2 regions of the Streptomyces sp. NBC_00425 genome follow, and region 2 is predicted to be linked to the other one. Evidence: riboswitches for the same ligand, from Rfam matches in the RefSeq annotation. Region 2 holds a riboswitch; the other holds the start of a gene.
The links. A riboswitch is a leader RNA that binds a small molecule or an ion and turns the genes downstream of it on or off. The one in region 2 is predicted to bind glycine.
Positions count from the first base shown of each region.

Region 1: it holds a riboswitch for glycine, as region 2 does, so the genes downstream of both, gcvP (aminomethyl-transferring glycine dehydrogenase) here and gcvT (glycine cleavage system aminomethyltransferase GcvT) in region 2, are expected to answer to the same signal.

Region 1 covers NZ_CP107928.1:7,937,260-7,951,586, reverse strand. The annotation lists gene OHS82_RS35020 (glutamate--cysteine ligase) at 1-382, opposite strand, end outside; gene OHS82_RS35015 (hypothetical protein) at 958-1,548, shown strand; gene OHS82_RS35010 (DUF5999 family protein) at 1,892-2,080, shown strand; gene OHS82_RS35005 (LacI family DNA-binding transcriptional regulator) at 2,337-3,386, shown strand; gene OHS82_RS35000 (endo-1,4-beta-xylanase) at 3,469-4,539, opposite strand; gene OHS82_RS34995 (carbohydrate ABC transporter permease) at 4,596-5,363, opposite strand; gene OHS82_RS34990 (carbohydrate ABC transporter permease) at 5,468-6,466, opposite strand; gene OHS82_RS34985 (extracellular solute-binding protein) at 6,473-7,768, opposite strand; gene OHS82_RS34980 (TOBE domain-containing protein) at 8,236-8,631, shown strand; gene OHS82_RS34975 (TOBE domain-containing protein) at 8,695-9,114, shown strand; gene gcvP (aminomethyl-transferring glycine dehydrogenase) at 9,164-12,049, opposite strand; glycine riboswitch at 12,232-12,330, opposite strand; gene OHS82_RS34965 (PRC-barrel domain-containing protein) at 12,441-12,812, shown strand; partial or broken gene OHS82_RS34960 (DNA polymerase IV) at 12,734-14,304, opposite strand.
Region 2 covers NZ_CP107928.1:3,393,903-3,408,229, forward strand. The annotation lists gene OHS82_RS14210 (alpha/beta hydrolase) at 1-859, shown strand, start outside; gene OHS82_RS14215 (trimeric intracellular cation channel family protein) at 768-1,424, opposite strand; gene OHS82_RS14220 (ABC transporter ATP-binding protein) at 1,494-2,876, opposite strand; gene OHS82_RS14225 (ABC transporter ATP-binding protein) at 2,873-3,970, opposite strand; gene OHS82_RS14230 (ABC transporter permease) at 3,967-4,974, opposite strand; gene OHS82_RS14235 (ABC transporter substrate-binding protein) at 5,043-6,788, opposite strand; gene OHS82_RS14240 (ABC transporter permease) at 6,847-7,845, opposite strand; gene OHS82_RS14245 (enhanced serine sensitivity protein SseB C-terminal domain-containing protein) at 8,412-9,167, opposite strand; gene OHS82_RS14250 (enhanced serine sensitivity protein SseB) at 9,375-10,169, opposite strand; gene OHS82_RS14255 (AAA family ATPase) at 10,264-10,983, opposite strand; glycine riboswitch at 11,125-11,224, shown strand; glycine riboswitch at 11,225-11,346, shown strand; gene gcvT (glycine cleavage system aminomethyltransferase GcvT) at 11,422-12,540, shown strand; gene gcvH (glycine cleavage system protein GcvH) at 12,650-13,027, shown strand; gene glyA (serine hydroxymethyltransferase) at 13,042-14,304, shown strand.

The sequences.
Region 1 (14,327 bases), 4.5 Mb from region 2:
CGATCATCACGATTCCCGCGTCGACCTCGCCCGCCTTTCGGTGGGCATATGCCAGTGACGTACGGATTTCCTCCGCGAGTCGATCGAATACGCGGCCGCCCAATCGGTGTGGAGCTATGTTGACTTCCAGGTTGAACATGGCGAGTTCTGTTTGGAAATCGCGGCTCGCGATCCGCTCCAGCACCTCGCCATTCAACATTTTCGGCAGTCCGTCGGCACCCGCGAGATTCAGTTCGATCTCGAGACCCATGAAGTTCTTGGGTCGGTCGAAGCGCTTCTGGGCCAGGAGTCGCTCGAGCCCCGTCAGGCACTTCCGGAGCTTGTCCCGGTAGTCCCGACGATCGGACAGGTCGAACGCGCCTGCCACGACCTTCTCCCCCATCGAAGCGTCCTTCCTCGCGTGGCGGCCCGGCGGTGCGGCCGCCGGTGGTCCCGGGGTCAGGTGCAATGATGCCCAGCCCTGCCGATCGATAACGTCCCCGGCGGGAGGCATCGGCCGCTACGCTGACCCAAAGCCACCGGAAGTGACCGGTGGCACATTCACCGGGCATGGTGCCGGACGCTCATTAGGTGAAATCGGGAACTCGTGAAAAACGCCGACGAGAATGGGCCGACCGTCCGGCGTGTCACAACCCGAGGTCATCGAGGAGCGACCCGCTCGGAATCGGGATTTTTCACACGTATCGCCGACCGATAGAACCCTTGCCGAGTGTCCCGGAATCGACTAGACGAAACACAGTCTGAACACGTGTCGTATAAACTCCGCGAACAAGGCAGAGAAGGTTGGCGCCCACGGTCGAAGGAGCCTGTCGTCGAGGAGACGGCAGGCCGCTCGCGCACCCCCCGCACTCTCTCCCAGACCCGGCCCCCGCCTCTCCGACCTCGAGAGCTAGCTGACAGCGCCGTCCGCCCACGCCCTCGCGCCACCGTGCCTGTCGAATTGAGAGGCGACCCACCATGCCTTTGCATGTCCCCCCGGCTCCCGCGCCCGCACTGCGCTCGGTCCTCACGGCACTCGGTTCCCCCACCGCCGTCCACGAAGCCCGCACGCCGTCCCTGCGCACCGCCCAGCAGGACGCCGTTCCCGACCTCCCCCTGCCTCTGCACGTCCTGGACGCGATCACCCCGGAAGGCCTGGCCGAGACCCGGCTGGCCGGCTGGCGGTTCCTGATCCGCTGCGGCGACCGGGCCGTGGCCGCTGCCGAGACCCGGCTCACCCCGGACGGCTGGGCGTTCTCGCACTTCTTCGAAGGCCCTTACATCGCCTCCACGGAGCGGGCCCTGCGTCAGGCCGAGTCGGTCGCCCAGCCCTGCCAGGCACGCCTGCTGTCGGTACCGGGGCTCTACATGCTCACGCTGTGGCTGCACGGCGACAGCGCTTCGGACGGCACCACCGGTCACCCCGATCCGGCCGACCTGCTGGTTCCGCTGGCCCCGGCGCCGCCCGGGATCGCCGCCCACCGCCCGCACCGGGTCGCCGAGCTGCTCCCGGTGCTCACCCTCCGGGTCACGCCCGCGCCGCCCCCGCTGCTCGGCTCACCCGCCTGACCCTCCCGGCCCCCGTACCCCGTCGTCCCGCCCTTGGTGACGGGGTACGGCGCTGCGCGCCCGCATGCCGACCAGGACACCGGACCAGGGCGTGGCCTAGCCCTATCCGGCCACCGGGAACCACCCGAACGGACGGTGCGGTGGCGATGAACCGCCCGCGCGGGTGACGCGTCCTGAACCTGTGAGAAGCGGTGCCGCGAAATCCCTGCGGATCGGCCTCCGTGGGGCAACACTGGTTCCGACCGACTTATCACAACGGGGGGCGGCCATGAACGACGTTTCACGCCGCGGGACAGACACCACATCCATCTCACATCTCACGCCAGAGCGGAAGTTCCCATCCATGTGCCAGCACCAGCCACCGTGCCCCACAGCGACCTCAGCCGACCGGGAGTCCGCCCGCCTCGTGGCGCACCACCCGGAACAGGGCTGGAGCCTGCTGTGCAACGGCGTCCTGCTCTTCGAGGACACCGGTGAGCTCCTGCCGGACGGCCGCGTCATCGCTCCCCACCGGGTCGTGACCGCCGCCTAGGCCTCCTGCCCGGCGGCGGCCGGACGGGCGCAGTACCCACGGACGGCGCGGGACCGCCGTCCGCAGACTCGAGGGGCCGGCCGCAGCGACCACTGCGAACCGGCCCCGACGCGTGTCCGGAGCCGGTCACTCCGGGTAGCGGGTCCGTTTCCCCGCGAGACGACGCCGTGAACGTCTCCCGTGGCAGCGCTTTTTCCGGAAGACTCCTGGAAGTTTCGGCGGCGGCGTCCGGAGCGGATGGCGGCGGAGGTGGGCAGTGACGACGGACGATGCGACGGCCGCGTCCCGGGTCGAGGTCAGGGTCACGATCACCGAGATCGCCCGGCAGGCCGGCGTATCGGTGCCGACAGTGTCCCGGGTGGTCAACGGCCGCTCCGACGTGTCGCCGCGGACACGGGCCCGGGTCGAGGACCTGCTGCAGCTGCACGGCTACCGCAAGCGCCCCGCCTCGGCGCCGACCCGCGCCTCCCTGCTCGACCTGGTCTTCAACGACCTCGACAGCCCGTGGGCGGTGGAGATCATCCGCGGGGTGGAGGAGGCCGCCCACGCGGCCGGGGTCGGCACGGTGGTGTCGGCGATCCACGGACGCTCGGGCGACGCCCGCGAGTGGATGCGCAACCTGCGCTCGCGCGCCTCCGACGGCGTCGTCCTGGTCACCTCGGCCCTGGAGCCCACCCTGCACGAGCAGCTGCGCGTCCTGGGCGTCCCGCTGGTCGTCGTCGATCCGACGGGCTCACCCGCCGCCGACACGGCGACCGTCGGCGCGGCCAACTGGTCCGGCGGCCTGGCAGCCACCGAGCACCTTCTCTCGCTGGGCCACCGCAGGATCGGCCTGATCGCGGGCCCGTCCCGGCTGCTGTGCTCGCGCGCCCGCTTCGACGGCTACCGGGCCGCCCTGGAGGCGGCAGGCCTCGCCGTCGACGACGCCCTCGTCGTCCCCGGGGACTTCCACCCCGAATCGGGCTTCACCGGCTGCAACGCCCTGCTCGACCTGCCCGAACCGCCGACCGCGGTGTTCGCGGCCAGCGACCAGATGGCCCTCGGGGCGATCGAGGCGCTGCGCCGGCGCGGTCTGCGGACGCCGGAGGACATGAGCGTGGTCGGCTTCGACGACCTGCCGGAGGTCCGCTGGTCGGCCCCGCCCCTGACCACCGTCCGCCAGCCCCTGGCCGAGATGGGCAAACTGGCCGTCCGCACGGTCCTGAGCCTGGCCCGCGGCGAGCGCCCCGACTCGCCGCGGGTGGAGCTGGGCACGGAGCTGGTGGTGCGGGCCAGCACCGCGCCGCCCCGTGGCGCCAGGGCCTGACGTTCGGATCACCCCGCAAAGGCGGGAGCCGGCACCGACAGGCCCAGGCCGGTGCCCTGCGACCTGGTCCGAACGACAGAACCTAGCTGAGCGCCTCCCGGATCGCCCGGTACGCCGGCTTCGGCGCGAGCTGCTCGTCCCAGGGCAGCGCCGCGCCCTCGCCGGGGAAGAACGCCGGAATCCACGAGTACTTGTCCGTGTAGTCCCAGACGGTGATGCCGACGCACCGCCGCACCGCGAGGCACGCCTCGGTCATGTCCCGGTACCAGTCGGCCTGCTGGGCCAGCTTCTCCTCGGTCGCGGGCAGCAGCATCCGGACGTCGACCTCGGTGAGCGCGGTGTCCAGACCGAGCCGTGAGAAGCGGCGCAGGTTGTTCTCGAGGGTCGTCGGATAGCCGTACTGAAGGGCCAGGTGGGCCTGCAGGCCGATGCCGTCGAGCGGCACGCGCTGCGCCTTCAGCTGCTTGGCCAGGGCGTAGTAGGCGTCGCTCTTCGGGCCGACGGCCTCGATGTTGTAGTCGTTGAGGTAGAGCTTCGCCTTCGGGTCGGCCTGGTGCGCCCAGCGCAGGGCGTCGGCGATGTAGCCGGGACCGAGGGTCTTGTAGAAGACGGTCTCGCGGTAGGTGCCGTCCTCGTTGAACGCCTCGTTGACGACGTCCCAGGCATAGACCTTGCCCCGGTAGTGGCGCACCTCGGTCTGGATGTGCTTCTTCAGCACGGCCCGCAGTTCGTCGGCCGTCCACTCCTTGCTCGTCACCCAGCCGGGCAGCTGGCTGTGCCAGACCAGGGTGTGGGCGCGGACCTGCTGGTGGTGGGAGCGTGCGAGGTCCACGATCTCGTCGCCGGCGGTCCAGTCGAAGACGCCCTGCTGGGGCTCGGTGGCGTACCACTTCATGCCGTTGCCCGGGGTGATCATGTCGAACTCGTGGCCCAGGATCTTCGTGTAGGCGGTGTCGGTGAGTTCGGGGTTGTCGGTGGCGCTGCCGAAGTAGCGCCCGTGGCGCTGGGCGAGGTCGGCGAGGGTGGCCCGCGGCTTTCCGTGCGCGGGTTGCTCGTGGGCCTGTGCGGCCGGTCCGGTGACCACGCCGGCGGCGACCAGGACGGTGGCGAGGGCGCCGGCGAGTCTGAACCGGGTGCGGGCGGTGCTGGGCATGGTGCGACTCCTCACGGTGGGCGGGTGGGCGAGCCGTACGGGTCCGCGGGCGCGGGTCATCCCTTCGTGGCGCCGGCGGAGAGGCCGCCGACGAGCTGGCGCTCGGCGACTGAGTAGAAGGCCAGGGCGGGGACCATGGCGAGGACGAGATAGGCGAAGACGCGCGCGTACTCGGCGGAGTACTGCCCCTGGAACTGCTGGACCCCGATCGGGATGGTCCACCAGGTGGGTTCGTTGAAGACCAGCAGCGGCAGCAGGAAGTTGTTCCAGCTGCCGACCACGGCGAGGACCGAGACCGTGCCGAGGGCGGGCCTGGCCATGGGCAGCAGGATCCGCCAGAAGAAGCCGAGCGGCCCGCAGCCGTCGAGGGTGGCCGCCTCCTCCAGTTCGGCGGGGATCTCGCGGAAGAACCCGCGCAGGATGACGATCGTCATCGGCAGTCCGAACGCGGCCTGCGGCAGGATCACGCCGAGGGGGTTGTCCAGCAGGCCGATGGAGCGCAGCAGCAGGAACAGGGGCAGCGCCGCCACCGCGAACGGGAACATCAGCCCCAGGGTGAACAGGGTGAATAGCAACTCCCGTCCCCGGAAGGCGAAGCGGGCGAAGGAGAACGCCGCGAGCGCGGACACCGCGACGACGACCACGGTCGTCCCGACCGCGATGAGGGTGCTGCTGCCGACCAGGCGCCAGAACGAGCCGGAGCCGAGGATGTCGGTGTAGTTGGAGGGGACCCACGGGTCGGGCAGGCCGATGGGGTTGCGCGAGAGCTGGTCGGTGGACTTGAAGCCGGACAGCACGGCGTACACGAGGGGCACGGCCATCATCGCGCCGACGATCCCGAGGACCAGGTGCAGCGGCAGGGTCCGGCCGGTCCGGCGCGCGCCCCGCCGCGTCCCGAGGTCCGTGCCGCGGTCGGTCTTGGCGATGCTCACGAGCCGCCTCCTCGCATGGTCGTGGTGGCGCCCTGGAGGTCGCGGCGGAGCACGAACCGCTGGTAGGCGAGGGCGAAGACGAGGCAGATGCCGAACATGACGACGCTGATCGCGCTGGCGTAGCCGACCTGGTAGCGCTTGAAGCCGTACTGGAACATGGTCACGGCCATGGTCTCGGAGTGGTGATCGGGGCCGCCCGCGGTGACGACCCACACCAGGTCGAAGAGCTGGATCGCGCCGATGACCGACAGGAAGACGCTGATCCGCAGGGTCGGCGCGAGCAGCGGCAGCGTGACGTTGCGGAAGCGCTGCCAGGGTCCGGCTCCGTCGATCAGCGCGGCCTCCGTCAACTCCGCCGGGATGGACTGGAGCCCGGCGAGGTAGAGCATCATGTGGAAGCCGAAGTACTTCCATGTCATGACCAGGAAGAGGGTGGCCATGACGGTGGAGGGATCGGAGAACCACTGGCCGCCCACCCCGTCCAGTCCGACGGCGCCCAGCACGTGGTCGGCCAGGCCGGCGTCCGGGGCGAAGATCATGCCGAACAACACGCCGGTGATCGCCTCGGAGAGGATGTACGGCGCGAAGAACAGCATCCGGTAGACGGCCCGGCCGCGGATCTTCTGGTTCAGCGCGACGGCGAGGGCCAGCGCGAACGGCAGTTGCAGCAGGAGCGAGAGGCCGACCAGGAGCAGGCAGCGCCACAGGTCGCCGAGGAACACCGGGTCCTTGAAGAGCCGGGTGAAGTTGTCGCCGCCGACGAAGTCCTCGGGCATGCCGAAGCCGCCCCAGCGGAAGAACGCGGCGTACACCGCGAACAGCATCGGCAGCAGCACGAGCGTGCCGAACAGCACCAGCGCGGGCACCTGGAAGCCGACGGCGGTGAGCCAGTGCAGGGCCCGTCGACGGGCCCGCGCACGGCCCGCGACGACGGCCGGCGGCGCGGGCTCGACGTCCGGACCGCTGCGCTTGTCCGGGAGGAAGGTGGAGGTCATCGCCGGCTACTGCTCTTCCTTCGCGACCTTGGTGATCGACTCGCTGACCTGCTGGGGCGATTTCGAACCGGCGATCAGAGCGGCGACGCTGTCGTTGACCTCCTGGCCGAGGGCGGGCGCGTACGCCTGGTCGAGGTAGAGCTGGAAGCCGGTGGCGCCCTTCAACTGTGCCTGCACGGCCTTGATGTTCGGGTCGGTCAGGGCGCTCTCGGCGGCCGGGACGACGGGCAGCACCCCGGTCTTCTTGACGAGTTCGGTGTCCGTGGCGGCGGAGGCGAAGAACTTCAGGAAGTCGACGGCCGCCTGCGGGGCGTCCTTGCGCAGCGCGTGCCCGCCGCCGCCGCCGAACACCTCGGTGATCACGCCCTTGCCGCCGTCGACCGCCGGGAACGGGAAGAAGCCGAGGTTCGCGCCGAGCCCCTTGCCGGCGTCGGCCTCCACGACCGGCGCCCACTGGCCCATGAGTTCCATCGCCGCCTTGCCGTTGCCGACGGCCGCGGCCTGGCCGGTGGGGCTGGAGTACGCGGCGCCGAGGAAGCCCTTCTGGAACGGCTGCAGATCGACGAGGTCCTGGAGGTGCTGTCCGGCCTGGACGAAACCGTCACCGGTGAAGTCCTTGTCGTCCCCGGCCTTCTTCAGGGCGTCGACGCCGGCGGTGCGCATCGCGAGGTAGGCCCAGTAGTACATGCCGGGCCATTTCTCCTTCCCGGCGAGGGCGAGCGGGGTGATCCCGGCGGCCTTCAGCTTGCGCACCGCGTCGAGGAAGCCGCTCCAGGTGGTGGGCGGCCCGCTGACGCCGGCCTGCTTGAAGAGGGCCTTGTTGTACCAGAACCCGATCATCCCGATGTCGAACGGTATGCCGTACGCCTTGTCGCCGATCAGATACGGCTGCCGGGCGACGGACAGCAGGCCCTCCCCCCAGTCCTTCGTGCGTTCCGTGAGGTTCTCCACGAGCCCCGCGTCGACCTGCTGCTTCAGGACCCCGCCGCCCCAGGTGTGAAAGATGTCGGGGAGCTTCCCGGAGGCGGTCAGCGCCGTCATCTTCGACTTGTAGGCGTCGTTCTCCAGCTGGACGATCTTGACCTTCACCTTGGGGTTCTGCGCCTCGAACTTCTTGGCCAGAGCCGCCCATACGTCCTTGGTCGGCTGGGTGGTGGAGATGTTCCACCACTCGATGGTGGTCGTCCCCGACGACGACCCCCCGTCCGAGTCGCCGCCGCAGGCGCTGAGTGCCGTCATGCCCAGACCGGCCGCGGCGGAGGCCGCCAGGAAGCCTCGGCGGGAGAGTGCCGGGTCGCCCATCATGCGCTCCTTGTGAGATCGAAAGTTTCGAACCAGATCCAGAAAGGTTCGCTGCTGCCGCACCCTAGAGACACCCTCCGACGGGTGGCAACCCCTTGAACACAGAGAATCCAGAGGCCTGTTCGCGGAGGGCCACCCGAGTAGGCTCCGATCGGGACCGAAACATTCGGATCACACGGCGAACGTTACGAAGCGGGGACCGGCGCGACATGATGGCCGAGATCAGCCTTACCTGGCACGGGTCGGTGACCGGAGGGGCCTGGCGGAAGCCGACCTCGACCGGATCGCCGCCCTGGATCACCCCCGGATCGCCGACCCGGACCGGGCCGACCGCGCGTCACTGTGACGACGGCACCGGCACCGCGCCGCTGCGGCGACCACGGCCTGCGCCCCCGCGCCGTGTCGCCCAGCACACGCCGGAGCGGCCCCGCGTCCGCCGAGCCGCCTCCCGGCCCTATCGTGACCGCATGCAGAGCTACACGATCGGCCAGGCGGCACGACTGCTCGGCGTCAGCCCCGACACCGCGCGCCGCTGGGCGGACGCGGGCCGCGTCACGACCCACCGCGACGAGACCGGACGACGCCTCGTGGACGGCAAGGCCCTCGCCGCCTTCTCCGTGGAACTCGCCCGGTCCGGCGTCACCGAGGACGACACCCCCCGCACCTCGGTCCGCAACGCCTTCCCCGGCATCGTCACCGCGATCAAGCTGGGCGACGTGGCCGCCCAGGTGGAGATCCAGGCCGGCCCGCACCGCCTGGTCTCCCTGCTGACCCGGGAGGCGGTCGAGGAACTCGGACTCGAGGTCGGCATGGAGGCGACAGCCCGCGTGAAGTCGACAAACGTACACATCGACCGGGCGTGATCGAGGGCGGCGCAAAGCGGGCATCCCCGCCATAAGCCCCTAAGAGCCGTACCGTTGACGCCCATGAGCTTGAGCATCCGCAACCAGCTACCCGGCACCGTCACGGCCGTCCAGCCCGGCCAGGTCATGGCCCTCGTGAAGATCCGCCTCGACGGCGGGCAGCACCTCACCGCGGCCATCACCCTGGAGGCCTCGGAGCAACTCGCCCTCGCGCCCGGCGCCGCCGTCCACGCCCTGGTGAAGTCGACGGAGATCTCCCTCTCCACGGGCCAGGTGGCCGGTCTCTCGATCCGCAACCGGTTGCCCGGCACGATCACCGGACTCGTCCTCGGCTCGGTCATGGCCGCGGTGAAGATCACCGTGGACGGCGGCGAACTCACCGCGGCGATCACCAGGGAGTCGGCCGTCGACCTCGGTCTGTTCGTGGGCTCCGACGTCATCGCGCTGATCAAGTCGACCGAGGTGTCCCTGGCCACGGCGTAGAACGACGTGGGGCCCCGTCCGTGACGGACGGGGCCCCACGCGCTCCGGCTCAGTCCTCGTACGCGTCCAGCGGCGGGCACGAGCAGACGAGGTTGCGGTCGCCGAAGGCCTGGTCGACACGGCGCACCGGCGGCCAGTACTTGTCGGCGGCGGACACCCCGGCGGGGAAGACCGCCTCCTCACGCGAGTACGCGTGCGCCCACTCGCCGCCGAGCGCGGCCGCGGTGTGCGGGGCGCCGACGAGCGGGTTGTCGTCGGCCGGCCACGCGCCCGCGCCGACCCTCTCGATCTCCGCGCGAATGGCGATCATCGCGTCGCAGAACCGGTCGAGCTCGATCAGGTCCTCGGACTCGGTCGGCTCGATCATCAGCGTCCCGGCCACCGGGAACGACATCGTCGGCGCGTGGAAGCCGTAGTCGATGAGCCGCTTGGCCACGTCGTCCACGGTCACACCGGTCGCCTTGGTCAACGGCCGCAGGTCGATGATGCACTCGTGCGCCACCAGCCCGCCCGGACCGTTGTAGAGCACCGGGTAGTGCGGCTCCAGCCGCTTGGCGACGTAGTTGGCGCTCAGCACGGCCACCTGCGTGGCCCGCTTGAGGCCCTCACCGCCCATGAGCCGCACGTACGCCCAGGAGATCGGCAGAATGCCCGCGGAGCCCCACGGCGCCGCCGAGATCGGCCCCACACCGGTCTCCGGCCCGGCCGCGGGCTGCAGCGGGTGGTTGGGCAGATACGGCGCCAGATGCGACCGGACGGCCACCGGCCCGACGCCCGGGCCGCCACCGCCGTGCGGGATGCAGAACGTCTTGTGCAGGTTCAGATGGGAGACGTCGCCGCCGAAGTGCCCCGGCTTGGCGAGCCCGACGAGCGCGTTGAGGTTGGCGCCGTCGACGTAGACCTGACCGCCGGCCTCGTGCACCTGGGCGCAGATGTCCGCGACGTGCTCCTCGAACACGCCGTGCGTGGAGGGGTAGGTGATCATCAGCACCGACAGCTCGTCCCGGTACTGCTCGATCTTCGCGCGCAGGTCCTCGACGTCGATCTCGCCGTCCTCGGCCGTCTTCACGACGACGACCTTCATGCCGGCCATCACGGCGCTCGCCGCGTTCGTGCCGTGCGCGGAGGACGGGATCAGGCACACGGTGCGCTGCTCGTCGCCGTTGCCGCGGTGATACCCGCGGACGGCGAGCAGACCGGCCAGCTCGCCCTGCGACCCGGCGTTCGGCTGCAGGGACACCTCGTCGTACCCGGTGACCTCCGCGAGCCGCTCCTCGAGCTCCCGGATGAGCGTCAGATAGCCCTGGGCCTGCTCGGCGGGGGCGAAGGGGTGCATCTGCCCGAACTCGGGCCAGGTGACCGGCTCCATCTCCGTGGTGGCGTTGAGCTTCATGGTGCACGAGCCCAGCGGGATCATGCCCCGGTCGAGCGCGTAGTCCCGGTCGGCCAGCCTGCGCAGGTAGCGCAGCATCGCGGTCTCGGACCGGTGCCGCTGGAAGACCGGGTGGGTCAGGATGTCGTCGGTCCGCAGCAGTCCGGCGGGCAGGGCGTCCTCGACGGCCGCGTCGAGCGACGCGATGTCGCCGTCCACCCCGAAGGCCGCCCAGACCGCGGCGACCTGGGCGCGCGCGGTGGTCTCGTCACAGGAGAGCGCCACCTGGTCGGCGTCGACGAGGTGCAGGTTGACCCCGTGGTCCCGCGCCGCGGCGACGACCTCGGCGGCCTTCGCCGGCACCCGCACGGTCAGTGTGTCGAAGTACGCCCCGTGCACCACCTCGACGCCACCGGCTTCGAGTCCCGCGGCGATGATCGTGGCGTAGCGGTGCGTGCGCCGGGCGATCGCGCGCAGCCCGTCGGGGCCGTGGTAGACCGCGTACATCCCGGCCATCACGGCCAGCAGCACCTGCGCGGTGCAGATGTTGCTCGTCGCCTTCTCGCGCCGGATGTGCTGCTCTCGCGTCTGCAGTGCGAGCCGGTAGGCCTTGTTGCCGTCCGCGTCCACGGACACGCCCACGAGGCGGCCGGGCAGGCTCCGCGCGAACTTCTCGTGCACGGCCATGTAGCCGGCGTGCGGCCCGCCGAAGCCCATGGGCACGCCGAACCGCTGGGTGGTGCCGACCGCGATGTCCGCGCCCAGCTCACCGGGCGACTTCAGCAGCGTCAGCGCGAGCAGGTCCGCGGCGACGGTGACGAGCGCGCCGAGTCCGTGCGCCTGGTCGATGAGCGCCTTCAGGTCCCGCACGGCGCCGGAGGCGCCGGGGTACTGGACGAGCACGCCGTTGATCTCGCGCTCCGCGATCTCCGCCGGGATGCCGTCGCTCAGATCGGCGACGACGACCTCGACGCCGGTCGGCTCCGCGCGCGTCTCGATCACGGCGATGGTCTGCGGCAGCGCGTCCGCGTCGATGAGGAAGAGGCCCTTCCTGTTCTTCCCCACGCGCCGGGACAGCGCCATCGCCTCAGCGGCCGCCGTGCCCTCGTCGAGCAGCGACGCACCCGAGGTCGGCAGGCCCGTCAGGTCGGCGACCATCGTCTGGAAGTTCAGCAGCGCCTCGAGCCGACCCTGGGAGATCTCCGGCTGGTACGGCGTGTAGGCGGTGTACCAGGCCGGGTTCTCCATGACGTTGCGCAGGATGACCGGCGGCGTGAAGGTGCCGTAGTAGCCGAGGCCGATCATCGGGTCGAGCACCTGGTTGCGGTCGGCCAGGGAGCGCAGCTCGGCCAGTACCTCGGCCTCGGTGCGGGCGCCCGGCAGGTCCAGCGCGTCGGCGTTCTTGATCACGTCGGGCACCGCGGCGGCGGTGAGCTCGTCGAGCGAGCCGTAGCCGACATGCGCGAGCATCTTGGCCCGCGCCTCGTGGTCGGGCCCGATGTGGCGCTGCTCGAAGGGGATTCCCTGCTCGAGCTCGGAGAGCGGAATGCGATGGGCGGTCATTACGGAGGCCTCCTGGTCTGACACGACCTTCGAGGGTCACCACGGCGGGTACCCGGACGGCCTCCCCCTCTGTCATCTCAACCTGAGAGCTTCACCGGCCGCCAGCGGACGACCGGCTTTCACCGTCGGTGAGAGCGGACACCGTCGACGCCGTCGGTACCCGCCCTGCTTTCCAGAGTGACCTCGTCCGTGCGGTACGTGAGCCTGAGAGATTCCGGGGAGGATTTGCTCCTTCGGCGCCTCCGGTGGTGGTCTCCGGAGGACTCTCCCGCACGGGGTCAGCAGCCGTTGCCAGACTACCAGCGAGGTCAATGGGCCTCTCGAGTGGCCGCTCGCCCCAATGTGCTCTTTTGTAGTCCTTACGGACGAGCTGCGACCAAGAGGAGGGCCCGTGCAGACCGACATCGATCCGCGCAACCTGATCGGCCGCAAGGCGTTCGACCGCAACGGGGCGAAGATAGGCACCGTCGACGAGGTCTACCTCGACGACGCGACCGGCGTGCCGGAGTGGGCCGCCATCCGCACGGGCCTGTTCTCCCGTGACGCCTTCGTCCCCCTGGAGCCCAGCAAACTGGTCGAGGGGACCCTGCACATCCCGTTCGACCGCGCGCTGATCAAGGACGCCCCGGACTTCGGCGTCGGCCGCCACCTCTCCCCGGAGCAGGAACTCCAGCTCTACCACCACTACGGTCTGGACGTGGCGGCCCCTCCCCCGCTGCCCGACCACGACTTCGGCCGCCTGGCCGGCACGGACGACGGCTGACTTCCGGCAGCCCGGCAGCTCCTCGCCCTGAGGAGCTTCACAGCTCTGAAGCGGCCTCACGGCCGTGGTCCGTGCGTCCTTCCGACGTCCCTTCCGGCGTCACCGACGGTTCCCGGGTCCCGCCCGCCGCCTCCTCGTCCTCGCCCGGTCTTCGCCGCACCAGCGGCAGCGGGTCCGCCGGAGCCAACTGCGGATCGTCGGTGCGGAAGGTGCGCACCCGCCCCGGCTCCGACTGCGGCGTCTCGAAGCGCACCGTGACCCGGCCCAGCCCACTGCCCTGCACCCACCCGTGTCCGAGCTCGGCATGCCGCACGTCGTGACCCGGCCGCCACTGGTGCTCGGCAGGGACCGGGACCGGGGCCGGCTCCTCGGCGGCGCGCTCCTCCGTCAGCCCCTCCGCGGGCTCGTCCGCGCGCGCCCCCGCGGCCTGCGCGAACAGGTCCTCCTGCGTGAAGTCCGCCAGACCGCTGACGCCCACCCCGAGCAGCCGCACCCCGCCCGTGGTGTCCACGGAGTCCAGCAACCGGGCCGCCGCTTCCCTGATGACCGCCGGATCGTCCGTGGGCCCGCGCAGCGTCTCGGACCGGGTGAGCGTCGAGAAGTCGTACCGCCGCACCTTCAGCACGATGGTCCGACCCGACAGACCGGCCTCCCGGAGCCTGCGCACACACCGGTCCGCGAGCCGCTGCACCTCCAGCCCCACCCGGACCCGGTCGTGGATGTCCACGTCGTACGTGTCCTCCACCGACACGGACTTGGTCTCCCGCTCGGCCACCACAGGCCGGTCGTCATGCGCCAGCGCCATGGCGTGGAGCGCATGCCCGTGCGCCTTGCCCAGCAGCCGAACCAGCTCGTCCTCACCGGCCTCCGCGATCTCGTCGACCGTGGTGATCCCGGCCCGCCGCAGATGATCCCCCGTGGCCGGGCCCACCCCCGGCAGCGTCCGCACCGGCATGGGCCCGAGCAACCGCCGCTCGGTGCCCGGCTCGATGAGCACCAGGCCGTCGGGTTTCGCCTCCTCCGAAGCGATCTTCGCGAGCATCTTGCAGGAGGCCAGTCCCACCGAACCCGTGAGACCGGTGACGGCCCGTATGTCCGCACGCAGCCGGACACCGGCCAGCCGCGCCGAATCCCTGTCCCAGGCCGCCCCGCCGGCCTCCAGGTCCACGAAGGCCTCGTCCAGGCTCAGCGGCTCCACCAGCGGCGACAGCGCCCTCAGCAGCGCCATGACCTGCTCGCTGATCGACCGGTAGAAGGCGAACCGCGGCACGAGATATGCGGCGTTCGGCGCCAGCCTGCGCGCCTGGGCCATGGGCATCGCCGAGTGGACTCCGAAGACCCGTGCCTCGTAGGAGGCCGTCGCGACCACTCCGCGAGGCCCGAGGCCTCCCACGACCACGGCCTTCCCGCGCAGACTCGGCTTGGACGCCTGCTCCGCCTGAGCGAAGAAGGCATCCATGTCGAGATGCAGGATCGTGGGCGCGTTTCTCACACGTCCGATGCTGCACCACGCCA
Region 2 (14,327 bases):
CCAGGTCTCCGGCGTGAACGCCGAGGTCTACGTCTGGCTGCCCCCGCAGTACCACGATCCCGCCTACGCGCACCGCTCCTTCCCGGTGGTGGAGCTGCTGCCGGGCTACCCCGGCTCCCCCAAGTCCTGGTTCGGGTCGCTGCGTGTGCACGAGCAGCTGGAGCCGCTGATGCGCTCGGGCGAGGTCGCGCCGTTCATCCTGGTCGCGCCGCGCACCACGCTGCTGCCGGGAGTGGACACCGGCTGCGCCAACGTGCCGCACATCGTCAACGCGGACAGCTGGCTCAGCATCGACGTGCCGAAGATGGTCCGGGACAACTTCCGGGCCCAGCCCGCGCCCAAGGGCTGGGCGGTCGCCGGGTATTCGGCGGGGGCCCACTGCGCGGCCAAGCTCGCCGTCGCCCACCCCGACCGCTTCCGGGCGGCCGTGAGCCTGTCCGGGTACAGCGACCCGCTCGGCGAGCGCAAATCCCTCGCGGCCAGGAGTCCGTCCCTCCGCCGGGCCAACAACCCCTATCTGCTGCTGCGGAAGGCCGTCGTGCCGCCCGCCGTCGCCCTGTACCTCTCCGGTCAGCCGCAGGACGGCTACGAGGCGGCCCTGGCCCTGCGGAAGGAGGCGAAGGCGCCGACGACCGTACACGTCGTGTACGTCCCGAAGAGCGCGGGCGGCCACTCCATGGCACTGTGGCGGCCGCAGGTCGTGCCGGCGTTCCGCTGGCTGACCCTGCAGATGGAGCAGAGTCCCCTCGCCGGCGGCTCGGGCCGGCCTACTCCTCGCGCACCGTCGAGCGACGATTCCAGGCACGAGGCGCTCGCCAGTGGAACCGCATCGCCAGAAGCCGCAGCACGAAGGCGGTGACCGCGGCCACCCCGCTGGCCAGCGGGGTGAGCACGTCGTAGCGGATGCAGAGCGCCACCATGGCGGCGCCGACGATCGCCGGGACCGCGTACAGGTCGCGGTCCCAGCGCAGCAGCGAGGGCACCTCGTTGGCCAGCACGTCGCGCAGCACGCCGCCGCCCACCGCGGTGGCGAGCCCCAGCGCGGCCGACGCGGTGAGGCCGAGGCCGTAGTCGTACGCCTTCGTCGTCCCGGTGACGCAGAAGAGGCCGAGGCCGGCCGCGTCGAACACGTTGACGCCGGTCTGGATCCGCTCCACCTGCGGATGCAGGAAGACGACGAGCAGCGCGGCGAACAGCGGCGTGAGGAAGTACCCGAGGTCGGTGAAGGCGGCCGGCGGCACGGCCCCGATGACCAGGTCCCGGAACAGCCCGCCGCCGAGCGCGGTGACCTCGGCGAGCGTGGCGATGCCGAACACGTCGAAGTTCTTGCGGACGGCGAGCAGCGCCCCCGAGATGGCGAACACGAAGATGCCGAACAGGTCGAGGGTGTGCTGGACGGAAGGACTGAAGATCTGCTGGAGCACCCTTACATTGTCACCCAACACACAGCCCCCACCTTACATTGCAAGGCGGGGGCTGGTATCTGGTGGTGCTTACTTCTCCTTGGCCGGCGTCTCACCGTCGGAGGTCTCGGGAGCCTCGGCCGCCTTGGTCACCTCGGCCGCCTCGGTCACGGCGGGAGCCTCGCTCACCTCGGGCTCCTCCGCGGCCTCGGGAACCTCGGTCGTCTCCGGGGCCTCGGAAACCTCGGTCACCTCGGTCGTCCCCGGGGCCTCGGGCGCTTCGGACGCCTCGGCCGCCGGGCTGTCGGTGATCTCCGCCGCCACCGCCGCCGAGGTCGCCGCCGACTCGGCGAGCACCTCGTCGGCCACCAGCTCCGCCGCCTCCTTCGCGGCGGTCAGCAGGACGACGTCCTGCGGGGCCTGGTCCGCGAAGTTCTCCGGGTGGTGGCAGGCGACCTGCTGCCCCGTCCGCAGCTCGACGAGCACGGGCTCCTTGGTCGCGCAGACCTGCGTCGCCTTCCAGCACCGGGTGTGGAAGCGGCAGCCGCTCGGCGGCGAGATCGGCGAGGGCACGTCGCCCCTGAGCAGGATGCGCTCGCTCTTGGCGCCCCGGCGCTTCGGGTCCGGGACCGGCACCGCCGACATGAGCGCCTTGGTGTACGGGTGCATCGGCGACTGGTACAGCGAGGTGCGGTCGGCGAGCTCGACGATCTTGCCGAGGTACATCACCGCGATCCGGTCCGAGACGTGCCGCACGACGGACAGGTCGTGCGCGATGATCACATAGGTCAGGCCGAGTTCCTGCTGGAGGTCGTCCATCAGGTTGACGACCTGCGCCTGGATCGACACGTCCAGCGCGGAGACCGGCTCGTCCGCCACGACGAGCTTCGGCTTCAGGGCGAGCGCACGGGCGATGCCGATGCGCTGGCGCTGACCGCCGGAGAACTCGTGCGGGTAGCGGTTGTAGTGCTCGGGGCTCAGACCCACGAGCTCCAGCAGCCGCTGGACCTCCTTCTTCACGCCGCCCTCGGGCTCCACGCCCTGGAGGCGGAAGGGCGCCGAGACGATCCCGCCGATGGTGTGCCGCGGGTTCAGGGAACCGTACGGGTCCTGGAAGATCATCTGGATGTCCCGCCGCAGCGGGCGCATCGCGGCCGGCTTCAGCCGGGTGATGTCCTGGCCCTCGAAGTGGATCGTGCCGCCGGTCGGGTCCGCGAGCCGGGTGATGACCCGTCCCATGGTCGACTTGCCGCAGCCCGACTCGCCGACGACGCCCAGGGTCTCGCCCTTGCGCACCTCGAAGTCGATGCCGTCGACGGCCTTGACCGCGCCGACCTGACGCTGCAGGACGCCCTTGCGGATGGGGAAGTGCTTCTGCAGGCCCTGGACCTTGAGCAGCACCTCGCGGTTCTCGGAGGAGGAGGCCTGCGGCGGAACCGAGGGGGCCGCGTCCGTCTTCTTCGTCTCACTCACAGCTTCGGCGCAATCTCTTCGGTCCAGATCCGCGTACGGTCCTCCGACGAGAGGTGACAGGCGGACCAGTGCCCGCCGCCGACCTGCTGCAACTCGGGACGCACGGTGCGGGTGACATCACCCTTGGGCACGTCCGCGTACGGGCAGCGGGGGTTGAAGGCGCAGCCCGAGGGGACGTTGATGAGGCTCGGCGGCTGGCCCTTCACCGGGATGAGCCGCTCGGAGGTCTCACGGTCGATGCGCGGCATCGAGCCGAGCAGACCCCAGGTGTAGGGGTGCTGCGGCTTCTCGAAGATCTCGTCGACCGGGCCGCGCTCCACGCACCGGCCGCCGTACATCACCAGGACGTCGTCGGCGATCTCGGCGACGACGCCGAGGTCGTGGGTGATGATGACGACCGCGGAGCCGAACTCCTTCTGCAGATCGCGGATGAGGTCCAGGATCTGGGCCTGGACGGTCACGTCAAGGGCGGTGGTCGGCTCGTCGGCGATGAGCAGCTCGGGGTTGTTGACCAGCGCCATCGCGATCATGGCGCGCTGGCGCATACCGCCGGAGAACTCGTGCGGGTAGCCGTCCACACGCTTCGCCGGCTCCGGGATGCCGACCCGGTCGAGCATCTCGATCGCCCGCGCGCGGGCGGCCTTCTTGCTGACGTCGTGGTGGACGCGGTACGCCTCCACGATCTGGTTGCCGATCGTGTAGTACGGGTGCATCGCGGACAGCGGGTCCTGGAAGATCATCGCCATCTCGCGGCCGCGCAGCCGGCGCACCTCGTCCGGGTCGGCGGAGACCAGCTCCTTGCCGTCGAGCCAGATCTCGCCGGACATCTGCACGTTCTTGCCGCGCGCGCCGAGCCGGTGCAGACCCATGATCGCCAGCGAGGTGACCGACTTACCGGAGCCCGACTCGCCCACGATGCTGAGGGTCTTGCCCTTCTCCACCTGGAAGCTGAGCCCGTCGACGGACTTGACCAGGCCGTCGTCGGTCGGGAAGTGCACCTTGAGGTCGCGTACGTCGAGGAACGCGCCGGGGTTGTTCGAGGACGGGCCGGTCGGCTCGCCCACGGCGGCGCCGGTCTTGGACAGTTCGGTCACGAGAGCCTCACCCGCGGGTCGGCGGCCGCATAGAGCAGGTCCACCAGGAGATTTGCGATGACGACGAAGAAGGCGGCGAGCAGCGTGACGCCGAGGATCGGCGGCAGGTCGTTGTCCGTGATGGCCTTCACCGCGTACTCGCCGACGCCGTGCAGCGAGAAGACGGACTCGGTGATCAGGGCACCGCCGAGCAGCAGACCGACGTCCATGCCGAACACCGTGATGATCGGCGTCAGCGCGGCCCGCAGACCGTGCCGGGCGACGACGTTGCGCTCGCGCAGACCCTTGGCACGGGCCGTGCGGATGAAGTCCTCGTTCATCGTCTCCAGCATGCCCGAGCGGGTGAGCCGCGCGTAGATGGCGGAGTAGAGGAGGGCGAGCGAACACCACGCCGGGAACAGCGTGTTGGCCCACTGCGCCGGGTTCTCGGAGAACGGCACGTAGGTGCGGCCGAAGATCGGGATCTGGTAGGTGAAGAGCAGGATCGCCAGGCTGCCCGTGAAGAACATGGGGAGCGACACGCCGGCGAGCGCGATGCCCATGAAGGTGCGGTCGAAGATCGAGCGCGGCTTCAGGGCGGAGATCACGCCGATGACCACACCGCCGACCAGCCACATCAGGGCGGCGCCGACGGCCAGCGAACCCGTCACCGGCAGGCGGGAGGTGAGCTGCGGCCAGACCGCCTCGTGGGTCTTGAAGGAGTACCCGAAGCACGGCGCGTCACAGTGCGCGGTGGTGGGCCCCAGGTCGTAGGTGGCACCGGTCACGACACCCTTGATGAAGTGCCAGTACTGGAGGTAGACCGGGTCGTCCAGACCGAGGTTGCGCTTGACCGCAGCGATGTCCGCCGCCGACGGGCTCTTCCCGATGTACTGCTGTGCCATCTGGTCGGCGGTCTGACCGGCGAGCCGTGGCAGCAGGAAGAAGATGGCGAAGGTCACCGCGGTGACGACCAGCAGCAGGATCACTGCCGCGAACGTCCGACGGAGGATGTACGAGATCACGGGGATCGGCCTGGTGCCCGCGGGCCGGGAAGCCCGCGGGCACCAATGCCTTCACCTGCCTTCCGGGGCTACTTCTTGGTCGTGCCGATGTTGAGGTAGTCGTACTGACCGCTGAAGGCCGCCGTCGACACCAGGTTGGTGTAGTTCGCCGGGCGGTACAGCAGGACCTTGAAGTAGGTCAGCGGCACGAGGGCCGCCTCGTCCATGACCTTCTTGTCGATCTGCGTGTAGATGGCGTTGCGCTGGGTCGCGTCCTGCGTGCCGATCGCCTTGGCGAGGTTCGCGTTGACCTCGGGGTCGTTCAGCTCCGACAGGTTGGTGTTGCCGGACGCGCCGATGGCGGCGCCGTTCAGGATCTGCTGCAGGAAGCCGTAGCCGCCCGGCCAGTCGGCGCCCCACTGCATCATCATCAGGCCGACGTTGTTCTTCTTGTTGAACGCCGGGACGCCCGCGTAGTCGGTGAAGTACTTGCCCGACGGGAACTGCTTCAGGCTGGCGTTGATGCCGACCTTCTTCAGCGAGGCGATGATCGCGGTGGCCGCGTCGATCTCCGGCTGACGGTCGCTGCGCGCGGTGATGTTGGTGGTGATCGCCGTCTTGCCGCAGGCCTTCAGCTGCTCCTTGGCCTTGGTGACGTCGCCCTTGTTGCCGTCGGTGGCGTAGGCGTCCGCCTTCGCGTAGCCCGGGATGTCCGGCGGGAGGACGGTGGTGGCGATGTCACCGCGGATCGGGCCGCCCTCGGCGGTCTGCACCGAGACCTTGTCGACGGCGTACTGCACGGCCTTGCGGCAGGCGACGTTGTCGAACGGCGCGACCTTGGTGTTGATCGCCATGTAGACGAGGCGGCCACCGTAGGTGTTGTCGGTGTTGGCCTTCAGCGCGGCGTCGTTGATGACCTTCGCCTGCGTCGCGGCCTGAACGCCGGTGCCGCCGAGGTCGATCGCGTCGCCGGCCTGGACGTCCTGGTCGATCGTCTCGGCGTTGACCTTCAGCTTGACGACGATCTTGTCCGGGTACTGCTTGCGCAGCGGGTCGGTCTTGGCGTCCCAGTTCTCGTTGCGGACGAGGGTGACCTGCTTGCCCTCGTCGTAGCTCTCGAACTTGTACGAGCCCGAGGACACGATGTTCTTGACGTAGTCGATGCCCTTGTCCTTGGCCTCGGGCACCGGCGCGGTCTGCGGCGTCGCGACCAGGTAGTCGAACTCCTGGAACGCCGACTTCAGCTTGAAGACGATCGTGGTGTCGTCCGGGGTCTCGATGGACGCGAGACCCTTCTTGTCCTTGTACGGACCCTTGTACGCCTCGCCGCCCACGAGGAGCTGCTGGAAGTAGTTCGGGCCGAGGGACAGCACGTCACGCGCGAAGTTGGAGCGCTCGACGGCGTACTTGACGTCCTTGGACGTGATCGCCGTGCCGTCCTGGTACTTCAGGCCCGTGCGCAGCTTGTACGTCCAGGTCTTGCCGCCGTCGCTCGGCACGCCCGCGCTCGCCGCGAGGTCGGGGACCAGCTTGTTGCCCTCCTCGCCCGCGCCGGGCTGGAAGGTCATCAGCGGACGCGCGTAGACGCGGCTGAGGTTGTACATGTACGCGTAGTACGTGTTGCCCGGGTCGAAGGAGTCCGGCACGTCGGAGTACTCGTACGTGACCGTCCCACCCTTCTGGGTGGACGCGTTGACGACGCCCTTCGTGGCCGCGTCGGCCCCGGCGGACTTGCCGCCGTCCTTGTCCGTGTTGTCATCGGCCTTGCTGCAGCCGGCGAGCAACAGGCTCACACTGCCGATGGCCGCAATCGCGGCCAGCCCTGACCTTCGCATGATGGTCTGCTTCCCCTTTGTTGATGGAAATCTGTCGGACTCTCGCTGCGGCTGCACGTCAGCGGCTGCGCGGGTCGAGAGCGTCACGGAGACCGTCGCCGAGCAGGTTGAACGCCAGCACGGTCACGAAGATGGCGAGACCGGGCACGATCATGAACTGCGGATCGACCTGGTAGTAGGTGACCGCCTCCTTGAGCATGCCGCCCCACGACGCCTGCGGGGGCTGGATGCCGACGCCCAGGAAGCTCAGGCTGGCCTCGAAGAGGATGTTGGTCGGGATGAGCAGCGTCGAGTAGACGATGATCGGGCCGACCAGGTTGGGCAGCAGCTCCCGGAACAGGATGTACGGCCCCTTGGCGCCCATCCCCCGCGACGCGTCCACGAACTCGCGTTCCCGCAGGGCGAGCGTCTGGCCCCGGACGATGCGTCCCAGATAAGGCCAGTTGAAGAAGCCGATGACGAAGATGAGCACGCTGATGTGGAGCGGCAGTCCCTCCATGCCGAACGCGCCGCCCTGCAGCGTGGCGGAGATGGCGATGGCGAAGAGCAGGAGGGGGAAGGCGAGGAAGGTGTCCATCAGCCGGCTGATGATCGAGTCGACCCGACCGCCGTAGTAGCCGGCGACCACGCCGAGGACCGCGCCGATGGTGTTCGACAGGATCGTCGCCCCGAAGGCCACGACCAGCGACACCCAGGAGCCCTCGAGGATGCGGGTGGCGATGTCGCGCCCGAACTTGGGGTCCACGCCGAGCGGGTGTTCCCAGCTCATGCCGCCGAAGTCCCCCTGGGGGATCGACGTGTTGGGGTCGATGAGGTCCTGGTTGAAGGCGTTGGGGTCCAGACCGAACAGGGCCTGGATCGGACGGGAGAGAAGCGCGAGCACGATCAGCAGGATCACGACGACCCCGCCGGCCACGGCGACCTTGTCCTTCTTGAAACGGGACCAGGCGATCTGCCCCAGGGAACGGCCCTCGATCTGCCCCTTCTCGACACCCGCGAGCACAGCCTCGGGCTGTACCTCGGTTGCCGACCCGGTGGTCTCGATCGGTGCGGTCACGGTGACCCGACCCCTCTCGCCGGCGGTGACCGGCCTTTGTCCGCCGCTGTCGGCGGCTTGATCCACTTACTGCCTGCTACGCGGCCGGCGCCGATGAGTGCGGCCCAACTGTCCAGTTGACCCCGGATTGCTGCCGATGGGCACTCGCTCACAGGATCGACGACCTCGCGTCTGAGAGGCGAGTCTTCAATGCAGGCGCGATCACACGCCAGATCTGACGGAGAAAGTATGCGCAACCGTGATGCCGACCTGCACATTCCGTTACCCGAACGCCACGCGCCGACATCCGGAGAGGGTGGCACGCTCGTCAGGTGTGCCCGGTGTCACATCACGGAAGAACCGGAACACTTCAGGCCCAGGCCGCGGCCATCCGCGCACCCGAGATCCGGTAGCCCGACGGCGGGGCGGACCGGAGCTCGCTGAAGATGAGCCTTCAGGCCGTCGGCGCGGAGCAGCGCACGGGGTCGGCGGCAGGCGCGGTCCCGCGCCCGGCGCGGGCGCGGGTCTGACGGGCGATCAGCGGCCGGGGGCCGGTCCGCGACCGGGCCGGCCGTCGGGCGAGCGGGTCAGTACGGACGCGGGCCCGGGAAACCGTAGCCGCCGCCCGGCCCCTGGGCCGGGGCGGGGGCATGCGCCTCGCGGTCGTAGAAGGGGCGGGCGTTGGCGCGCATCCACATCACGACGGGGTCGTAGTCGTCGGTCATCGCGACCGTGGAGACCGGCAGCCCGTCCGGCACCGCGCCGATGGACTGCTGCATCATCGCCCGCACGGCGTCCACGGCCGGCGGGGAGGAGTCGTACACGTCGAGCCCGATGGCCAGGTAGGGCGCGCCCAGCGCCGGCTGCACCCAGGCCCGGCGCAACGTGCGGACCGCCTGGGCGCGGTGGGCGTTCTGCGCGAGCAGCGCGTAGAACTGCGGGATCTCGATGCCGGGCTCGGACAGCCGGAGCGGCCCGGCGGGCTGGCGCTCCAGGCCGGTGGCGATCCGGCGCAGATCCAGCCACGGGATGCCGACGCCGCCGCCGGGGGCGTGCGGGTTCAGCCAGAGGCCGTAGTGGTCGGGGTAGAGCGTCCGGGCCACGTCCAGCCCGTCGACCACCTCGTAGGACCGGTTCCAGCCGCTCGCGCTGAGCTCCTGGGCGGACGTCACACAGGGCGCGTAGCCGTGCCCTTCGACCTCCATGTTTCCGTACTGGGCGTCCGGGGAGCCGGCCTGCCCGTGCCACAGCAGCATCCAGACCTGGCCCGAGGAGGGGGTCGCGAGCGCGCGCAGGAGCGCCTCGTAGGCGTCGTAGCGCCCGGGCGTGACCTGGCGCAGCATGTGCTCGACCGAGCCGGTCGCGGCAGTGCCAGCGCTCACTTTTTATCGCCCCTTCGAGAAGTTGCCCCGCATCGGAGTCCAGCTTAGGCGCTCCGCCTGGTCGAGCAGTTGAGAGCGGGAGCCCCGCGCCCCGTCGGGCGGCCCGCTCCCCGGCCCCGTGACGGGTGAAGCCCGGAGCAGGCGGCCGGTGAAGCCTCGAGCAGGTGTCTAGTGAAGCCTCGAGTAGAAGGGGCGGACCCGCTCCCTCATCCAGTCGCCCACCGGATCCTGGGCGACGTCGAGGAGGACCAGGTTGACCGGCCAGGGCGCCGCCGCCGTCGTCAGGGCCCTGCCGAGGGCCTCCAGTGGGAGCGCGCGCAGGTCGCCCTCCCACTGGGAGAGCTCCACGCCCACGAACATCACCGGGTCCGCCGTCTCGATCGCGGCCAGGCAGCGGCGGGCGGTGCGGACCACTCCGACGGCCTCGAACTCCGCCGAGGCGGCGGCGAGGAAGTCCATCGGATCGTCCTGCCAGTCCGGCTCGTAGAGGCGGACCCGGCCGCCGGCCGCCGGCCCGTCCAGCGGGGTGCGGCCGGCCCGGCACAGCTCGGCCACGGCGGCCGGCGGCAACGGGACGCCGACCACGCCGTCGGGGTTGACGAGGATGCCCGCCTGCGGCGGCAGCCCCCGTGCGAACTCCACGGCCGGCGCGACGGTGAACGACATGTGCGAGCCGACGACCTGACGGAACTGCTCCTCGGAGCTGAAGACCGGCACGTACACCTGGCCGTCGAGGTCCATCGTGGGCAGGTCGAGGGGGCCGCTGTGCGGGCCGCCGCCGCCGGGGAGCGGCACCCAGACGAAGCTGCGGCCGAGCACCTCCACGATCCGGCCGCCGGCTCCCGGCACGCCGAGGGAGGCGGAGAGCACCTCCTCCAGCTCGTTGCCGGGCCATCCGCCGTGCGAATGGGGGTGCGCCTGCGCCGGGAAGTCCGCGGGGAAGTCCGCCGTGGGGAAGTCCATCTGCCTACCGCCTGCTAAGAACCGCTCACTCTGCTGTGACTGAAAGGCTAGCGGGTGCCGGCGGCACCGCCGCTGCCCGTGGGACCGACGGGCCTCAGCCCGTGAAGCCGATCCGCCGCAGGACGTCGGCGGCGGGCCGGTCGAGCAGGACCGCGGAGCCGCATCCCTCGGGCAGCCGGCCCTTCTCCACCGACCGCAGAAGACGGGCGGCGGCGCGGCGGTGCCGCAGGAACGCGTACCGCGAGACGCCGCGGCCGCGCTCGCGCTGGCCCTGCAGGGCCGTGTCCGCGCCGACGTCGAGGACGAGCAGGTGCAGGGCGCCGCCGCGGCGGCGGGCCGCGCGGGCCAGCCAGTCGCGGACCCAGGCCTGGGCGCCGCAGTCGTGCACCACGACGCCCCCGCCGCCGCGCAGGGCCCGGCGCAGCCCGGCGTAGTGGGCGAGGCGGACCACCGGCCGGTAGAGGGCGTAGGGCAGGAAGCGCGGCATCCGGGCGTCCCAGCGGTCGCGGGTGTCCTGGGAGTCGATGCGCACGCCGTGCACCGCGCGCTTCATCAGGGTGGACTTGCCGCTGCCGGGCAGACCGGTGACCACCACGAGGTCGCGCGGGCCGAAGAGCAGGCCGTGCGGGCTGCGGCCGGCCCGCTCCCGCAGGTCGCGGACGACGGGCGCGGGCTGCCGGGAGCACGCCTCCCGGGTCCGGGCGCCGGGCTGCGCGGGCAGCGCGATCCCCGAGCCGGCCGCGAAGGCCGTGGTCCTCGCCGAGGTCGTCCTCTTCACCGTGATCGTCCTCCCCTGGGGCCAGGTAGTGCTCATCCCCATCGAGCGTAAAGAGAAGGTAATGCGCGGTGCCTCGCGATTTCGTGCGCGTAGCGACACAAGCCGGTTACAGATCCGGCCTGCCGCGACGGGGGCGGGCCGTGCGATGATGGCCGCGCCAACTGCATACCGGCCGTTTGAATCCGCGCGGGAGAGTCCTCAGCAGCAGTTCCGCTGGGGCGCCGAAGGAGCAAGTCCCTCCCTTGAATCTCTCAGGCCCCGTTACCGCGCGGGCGAGGCACATCTGAAAAGCGGGCCGCCGTCTTCGGCGGTCCCACCCACGGTGCAAGCCATGTCCCGCCCCCGCTCGCAGCGGTGGTCATGGCGAACCTCTCAGGTTCCGATGACAGATGGGGAGGAACGACCTCGCCGTCCCCCCGCGTCCGGTTTCACTCGCGCGGGAGGGGCCCCGTCGCCTTGGGAGACGAACGACCGATGAGCAGTACCGCACCCCGTCACACCGCGCTCGATGCCCTGCATCGCTCGCTCGGCGCGACGATGACCGACTTCGCCGGCTGGGACATGCCCCTGCGCTACGGCTCCGAACGCGACGAGCATCTCGCCGTCCGCACCCGGGCCGGGCTCTTCGACCTCTCGCACATGGGCGAGATCACGGTGACCGGCCCGGAGGCGGCCGAGTTCCTGAACTTCGCCCTGGTCGGCGACCTCGCCGCCGTGCGCGTGGGCCGCGCCCGCTACACCATGATCTGCGCCGAGGACGGCGGCATCCTCGACGACCTCATCGTCTACCGGCTGGCCGACGCCGAGTACATGATCGTCTCCAACGCCTCCAACGCCCAGAACGTCCTGAACGAGCTGGGCAACCTGGCCGAGGAGTTCGAGGTCGAGGTCCGCGACGACCGCGACGCCTACGCCCTGATCGCCGTCCAGGGACCGGAGTCGCCCGGCATCCTCGCGGCCGTCACCGACGCCGACCTCGACGGCCTGAAGTACTACGCGGGCCTGCCGGGCACCGTCGCCGGCGTCCCCGCGCTCATCGCGCGCACCGGTTACACCGGCGAGGACGGCTTCGAGCTGTTCGTGAAGCCGGAGCACGCCGTCGAGCTGTGGCAGGCGCTGACCAAGGCCGGCGAGGGCGCCGGGCTGGTCCCCTGCGGTCTGTCCTGCCGCGACACGCTGCGCCTGGAGGCGGGCATGCCGCTGTACGGGCACGAGCTGAGCACCTCCCTCACCCCCTTCGACGCGGGCCTCGGGCGCGTGGTGAAGTTCGAGAAGGACGGCGACTTCGTCGGGCGCGAGGCGCTCGCCGCGGCGGCCGCACTGGCCGAGCGGCAGCCGCCGCGCGTCCTGGTCGGCCTGGTCGCCGAGGGCCGCCGCGTCCCGCGCGCCGGGTACGCGGTCGTGGCGGGCGGCGAGGTGATCGGCGAGGTGACCTCCGGAGCGCCGTCCCCGACCCTGGGCAAGCCGATCGCGATGGCCTACGTCGACGCCGCGCACGCCGCGCCCGGCGCTCCGGGCGTGGGCGTGGACATCCGGGGCAGCCACGAGCCGTACGAGGTCGTGGCGCTGCCCTTCTACAAGCGCCAGAAGTAGACACTGGGCCCCGGGCCGAGGGTGACACTGCGCACATTCCCGCTGCTCACCCGTGCCCTGGACCGTCCCCCTTCATCACCACTCCCCCGCGTACAGGAGAATTCAGGCCATGAGCAACCCCCAGCAGCTGCGCTACAGCAAGGAGCACGAGTGGCTGTCGGTCGCCGAGGACGGCGTCTCGACGGTCGGCATCACGGAGCACGCGGCTAACGCGCTCGGTGACGTGGTCTTCGTCCAGCTCCCGGAGGCCGGCGCCACGGTGGCCGCGGGCGAGTCCTGCGGCGAACTGGAGTCGACCAAGTCGGTCAGCGAGCTGTACGCCCCGGTCTCCGGTGAGATCACCGAGGTCAACCAGGACGTCGTCGACGACCCGGCGCTGGTGAACTCCGCTCCCTTCGAGGGCGGGTGGCTGTTCAAGGTACGCATCACGGGCGAGCCGGACGATCTGCTCTCCGCTGACGAGTACACCGCCTACACCGCCGGCTGAGGAGTCGTAGTCGCATGTCCGTCCTGAACACGTCCCTGCACGAGCTCGATCCGGAGATCGCGGCCGCGGTCGACGCCGAGCTGCACCGCCAGCAGTCCACGCTCGAGATGATCGCCTCGGAGAACTTCGCGCCGCTCGCGGTCATGGAGGCCCAGGGCTCGGTCCTGACCAACAAGTACGCCGAGGGCTACCCCGGCCGCCGCTACTACGGCGGCTGCGAACACGTCGACGTCGCCGAGCAGATCGCCATCGACCGGGTCAAGGACCTCTTCGGCGCCGAGTACGCCAACGTCCAGCCCCACTCCGGCGCCTCCGCCAACCAGGCGGCCCTGTTCGCCCTGGCCCAGCCCGGCGACACCATCCTCGGCCTGGACCTCGCCCACGGCGGCCACCTCACCCACGGCATGCGCCTGAACTTCTCCGGCAAGCAGTTCGACGTCGTCGCCTACCACGTCGACGACGCCGGACTCGTCGACATGGCCGAGGTCGAACGCCTCGCGAAGGAACACCGCCCCAAGGTGATCATCGCCGGCTGGTCGGCATACCCGCGACAGCTCGACTTCGCCGAGTTCCGCCGCATCGCCGACGAGGTCGAGGCCTTCCTGTGGGTCGACATGGCCCACTTCGCCGGCCTCGTCGCCGCCGGGCTGCACCCCAACCCGGTTCCCTACGCCGACGTCGTCACCTCCACCACCCACAAGACCCTGGGCGGACCCCGCGGCGGCATCATCCTCGCGAAGAAGGAGTTCGCGAAGAAGCTGAACTCCTCCGTCTTCCCCGGCTTCCAGGGCGGCCCCCTGGAACACGTCATCGCCGCCAAGGCCGTCTCCTTCAAGGTCGCCGCGAGCGACGACTTCAGGGAACGCCAGCGCCGCACGGTCGAAGGCGCCAAGATCCTCGCCGAACGCCTCACCGCACCCGACGCCCGCGAGGCCGGCGTGAACGTCCTGTCCGGCGGCACCGACGTCCACCTCATCCTCGTCGACCTGCGCAACTCCGCACTGGACGGACAGCAGGCCGAGGACCGCCTCCACGAGGTCGGCATCACCGTCAACCGCAACGCCGTCCCCGACGACCCGCGCCCGCCGATGGTCACCTCCGGCCTGCGCATCGGCACCCCCGCCCTGGCCACCCGCGGCTTCACCGCCGAGGACTTCGCCGAGGTCGCCGACGTCATCGCCCAGACCCTCAAACCCACCTACGACACCCACACCCTCAAGGCCCGGGTCACCGCCCTCGCGCACAAGCACCCCCTGTACCCCGGCCTGAACAAGTAGTTCCCCGGTGGGGGCGCCCGACT